DNA from 2 places in the Brevibacillus sp. SAFN-007a genome. Region 1 is predicted to be linked to the other one. Evidence: riboswitches for the same ligand, from Rfam matches in the RefSeq annotation. Region 1 holds a riboswitch; the other holds the start of a gene.
What was found. Region 1 has a riboswitch for cobalamin ahead of metE (5-methyltetrahydropteroyltriglutamate--homocysteine S-methyltransferase). Riboswitches for the same ligand answer to the same signal wherever they lie in the genome.

Region 2: it holds a riboswitch for cobalamin, as region 1 does, so the genes downstream of both, ACTHO6_RS01185 (ABC transporter substrate-binding protein) here and metE (5-methyltetrahydropteroyltriglutamate--homocysteine S-methyltransferase) in region 1, are expected to answer to the same signal.

Annotation. Positions count from the first base shown of each region.
Region 1 covers NZ_JBQCKK010000008.1:31,210-33,410, forward strand. Annotated here, with positions in the region: gene brnQ (branched-chain amino acid transport system II carrier protein) at 1-709, shown strand, start outside; cobalamin riboswitch at 865-1,065, shown strand; gene metE (5-methyltetrahydropteroyltriglutamate--homocysteine S-methyltransferase) at 1,210-2,201, shown strand, end outside.
Region 2 covers NZ_JBQCKK010000001.1:238,285-240,485, reverse strand. Annotated here, with positions in the region: gene ACTHO6_RS01190 (FecCD family ABC transporter permease) at 1-194, opposite strand, end outside; gene ACTHO6_RS01185 (ABC transporter substrate-binding protein) at 228-1,277, opposite strand; cobalamin riboswitch at 1,568-1,774, opposite strand; gene ACTHO6_RS01180 (M24 family metallopeptidase) at 1,791-2,201, opposite strand, start outside.

The DNA.
Region 1 (2,201 bases):
GATCAAGGGAAAAGGAGTTACGGCCAAAAAGGAAATTTTGCTGACGTGCGCCAAAGCAACGCTGATTGCAGGCGTACTCCTGGCGTTTTTCTACACGGTGCTTTCCTACATGGGCGCGTCCAGTGTGGCCAAGCTGGGTCATCTGGAAAACGGCGCGCAAATTTTGGCCAAAGTGTCGAATTATTATTTCGGTTCTTACGGCGGTCTGCTGCTCGGTCTGATGATTACGGCGGCGTGCCTGACGACCAGCGTCGGACTGATTACGGCGTGCTCGTCGTATTTCCACACCTTGTTTCCGCGTATTTCCCATAAGCAGTTTGCCGTGATTCTGGCTATTTTCAGTACCCTTGTCGCCAATATCGGATTGACCACGCTCATCAAGGTGTCCGTTCCGATCTTGACCACGATGTACCCGATCGCCATTTCGCTGATCTTTTTGACGTTTTTGCATCAAGGGTTCGGCGGGCGGCCAGAGGTGTATCAAGGCAGCCTGCTCGCTACGTTTTTCGTCAGCCTGTTTGACGGGCTGAATGCTGCCGGGGTTCAGCTCGCGGTGATTAACGATCTCTTTACACGTTACTTGCCGATGTACACGATCGGGCTGGGATGGCTGCTTCCCGCGCTGGTCGGTGGCGTTGGCGGCTACATCGTTTACCTGATCCGCAAGCCTTCGCTGCGTGCGCGGGAGCTTCGCCTGACCAAGCAATAGGGAGGGCGAAGCGCGTTGCGCGGAAGCAGCCTGAACTTTAGCATCATTTTGGGAAATGGAAATAGTTTAGCATGACAAAAACTGGTTTACGTGGTACTGTATGAAGAAAGGTGTGTCCCGCATGTGTTTGGGACACATGCTCTTTCTCTGACAATTTCATAGGAGTGGGAACAGGTTCCTTGGCGATGAAAATCGGCGCAAGGATGAAAAGGGAAGTCGGTGAGAATCCGACACGGTCCCGCCACTGTATGAGGGGAGTTTGCCCAACTTTTGGCCACTGGTCGAGACAGACTGGGAAGGCGTTGGGCAAATCATGATCCTCAAGTCAGGAGACCTGCCTGTTTCGACAACACTGCTTAACCTACGGGAGATAGGGAGGTGTTAGGATGCTGTGATTTCCATGCTTATTTGGCATTTCTAACGTTCTTTCTGATCGTTGGAGATGCCTTTTTTTCTTGGGCAGAATCGAAAAATGATCGCAAAGGATGGAGAGGAAGCAGATGAAAAGCAGCAATTTGGGCTATCCGCGCATCGGCAAGGATCGCGAGTGGAAAAAGGCGCTGGAGTCTTTTTGGGCAGGAAAGCTGGATGAGACGACCTTCCTTACGCACATGGAGCACATTCGCAAGCAGCATCTGGTCCAACAGCAAAAAAAGGGGATTGAGCAGATTCCGGTCAACGACTTTACGTTCTACGATCACATGCTCGATATGGCGGTCATGTTCGGTTTGATTCCGAAACGGTTCCCGTATGCGGGTGGCCCCGTGCCGCTGGCTACGTATTTTGCCATGGCGCGCGGCAACAAGGAAGCGGTCGCCTGCGAAATGACGAAGTGGTTCAATACGAACTACCACTACATCGTCCCCGAGTTCGGCGAGCGAGCGCCTGTCCTGACGGAAAACAGACCGCTGCAAGCGTACCTGGAGGCGAGGGATCAGCTGGGAATCGCGGGCAAGCCTGTCATTGTCGGTCCGTATACGTTTGTCAAGCTGTCCAAAGGCTATGCCAAAGACGAATTTGCGCGTGTCGTCGACCAGATCGTGCCGCTGTACCTGGACGTCCTGCGAGAGCTGGAGTTGCACGGCGTGGAGTGGGTCCAGATGGATGAGCCGGCGTTTGTTCTCGACGTCACCGCCGATGACAAAGCTATCATTCGCCGGGTATACGAGCAGTTCAGCCAGGCGCTGCCGCATCTCAAACTGATGGTCCAGACGTACTTTGAAGCGGTGGATTGGTACGAGGAGCTGATTGCCCTGCCTGTTCACGGCTTGGGCCTGGATTTCGTTCACGGGAAAAAGACAAACCTCGCGAACCTGACGACGCACGGTTTCCCGCAGGACAAGGTGCTTGGCGCGGGTGTCATCGACGGGCGCAACATTTGGCGTTCGGCGCTGGAGGAAAAGTGGGAGCTGGTCAAAGCGTTGAGCGAAGTGGTAGCGCCAGACCGGATATGGGTTCAGCCGTCCAGCAGCTTGCTGCACGTTCCTGTCAC
Region 2 (2,201 bases), on a different contig from region 1:
GGAAACCGAATGTCCCAGATAATGGTCTGTTCTCCTTTTGACCAATCCACTTCCACCCATTGATGAACCAGCGGGAGATTCGCCAAGGCAATTTTCCATACCGTCGCTGGTTTGATTTCCACCGAGCCGAGTGTCACCGCAAACGTAATCGAGACGACAAGCCCGATCAGCAGGGCAACGATGATGAAGGGCATCTTGATCTTGTGCAGGGCCGTTCCCTCCTTCTCTTAGCAGCCGCTTCTTAATTGGAATGTATCCGGGTACAGACCTTCCGCGAGAATTTTCAGCGCGATGGGGGCGCGGACCCCTTCGGACGCTGCGGACAACGGCAGCACGATCAGACGCTTGTTCTGGATCGCTGGCACGTCAGCCAGTTCCTTTTTGGACAACAGGAAGTTTTGTTTTTGCTCGATGGTTTTGTCGCCGTAGTCGACCACGACGATGACGTCCGGCTTGCGGTTCACGACTTCTTCCCAGCTGACGGTCGCCCAGCCTTTTTGAATGTCGTCGAACACGTTTTTGCCGCCTGCCGCGTGAATCAGGGCCGTCATGTAGTTGTTGGCAGCGGTCAACGGCTGGTCTTCTCCGCTGTCGTACACGAATACGTTCAGCGGCTTGTCCACCTTGCCGATTTTGCTTACGGTTTGCTCGATTTCCGCTTTCATTTTGCCAATCAGTTCGTTCGCTCTGTCTTCTACACGGAAAATGCGGCCGATGTTTCGAATATCCGCGAACACGTCGTCAATCGTCGGACCCGGCTTGTTCGAGGACTCTTGCAGGTACGATTTGATCCCCATTTTTTCCAGATCCTCCATCGAGCCGACGCCTTTGTCGCCAAATGCGCTTTTCCAGCCTGCGTAAACGAAATCAGGGTTTGCGGCCAAAAGCACCTCTTTGGTCGGATACTTGTCGGACAGGACAGGCACCTTGTCGTAATCGGCTTTCAGCTCAGGCAAAATGTGGTCGTCCAGGTACGCGGTTCCGACCATTTTGTCAGCCAGACCCAGCGCGAGCATGACTTCGGTTACGTGCTGGTTCATCGTGACAGCGCGTTTGGGCGCTTCCGGGTACGTCATCTCGATTCCGTTGGTCACAATCGTGACGGGCTTGTTGTCAGCAGCAGGCTGGGCCGTTTGCTCCGAGCCAGCATTCGCCCCCGTGGATTCGGTCGCAGCAGGTGCTGTAGAGCCACATGCGGACAAAAGCAGCAGGATCGCTGTCAGCGCAGCCATCCCGAAAGCGTGGAAAGCTTTTTTTCTCATACGGATTGCACTCATCTGGTAACCCCTCTTCTTTTGTTGTTGGCATGCTGAAAATGAAGCGTTATGTAAATCGTAATGAATACGAATTACAACTTTACTATACAGAGAGCCTGCTTGTTTGGCAACTCGACAGCTGCATCACCCCTTTCCCAGCCTCGACTGCCACGGGGGTGTTCATAGAAAAAAGCACCCCCCAGTTTTCCAATCGGGAGGTGCTCGACATACGCAGGCATACCTATAGAATCAGCGCTGCTACAGCGCCTGTTCCTGGTCTGCTTCCACATCTGTCCCATCCTCGTGGGTCGATTGCACATCATCTCATGGCAGGTCTCCTGGCTTACGAATCATCGTCCCCAGCCGCCTTCCCATTTTTCGTCGCGCGAAAAACAGTGGCTTTTTGGCCGGACACTCCTCGTTACAGTGGCGGGACCGCGCCGGATTTTCACCGGACTTCCCTTTTAAGCTGGCGGAACCAAGCGATTCCGGGCAGCACCATCAGATTGCTATCCAATTGTCATCGGGAAAAACTTATCCGATCACCGTCAGTGTCTTCGGGAACTGGCTCAGCACGTCCACGCCCGTTTCGGTGACCACCACATCGTCCTCGATGCGCACGCCGCCTACTCCCGGCACGTACACCCCCGGTTCAATCGTGAAGACCATGCCTGGGCGCAGCGTTTCCTGGTTTTGCCCATGTACGGACGGATATTCGTGCACGTCCATTCCGAGGCCGTGCCCCAGACGGTGAATGAAATAGTCGCCGTAGCCTTTTGCAGTAATAACGTCGCGCGCGGTCTGGTCGAGATGGGCAAACGTCACCCCTGGACGCACCTCGGCAATCGCCGCCTCGTTCGCTGCCAGCACCGTTTCGTATATGTCGCGCAGTTGCTCGCTGATCTGGCCGACCGCAAACGTACGGGTAATATCGGAAACGTAGCC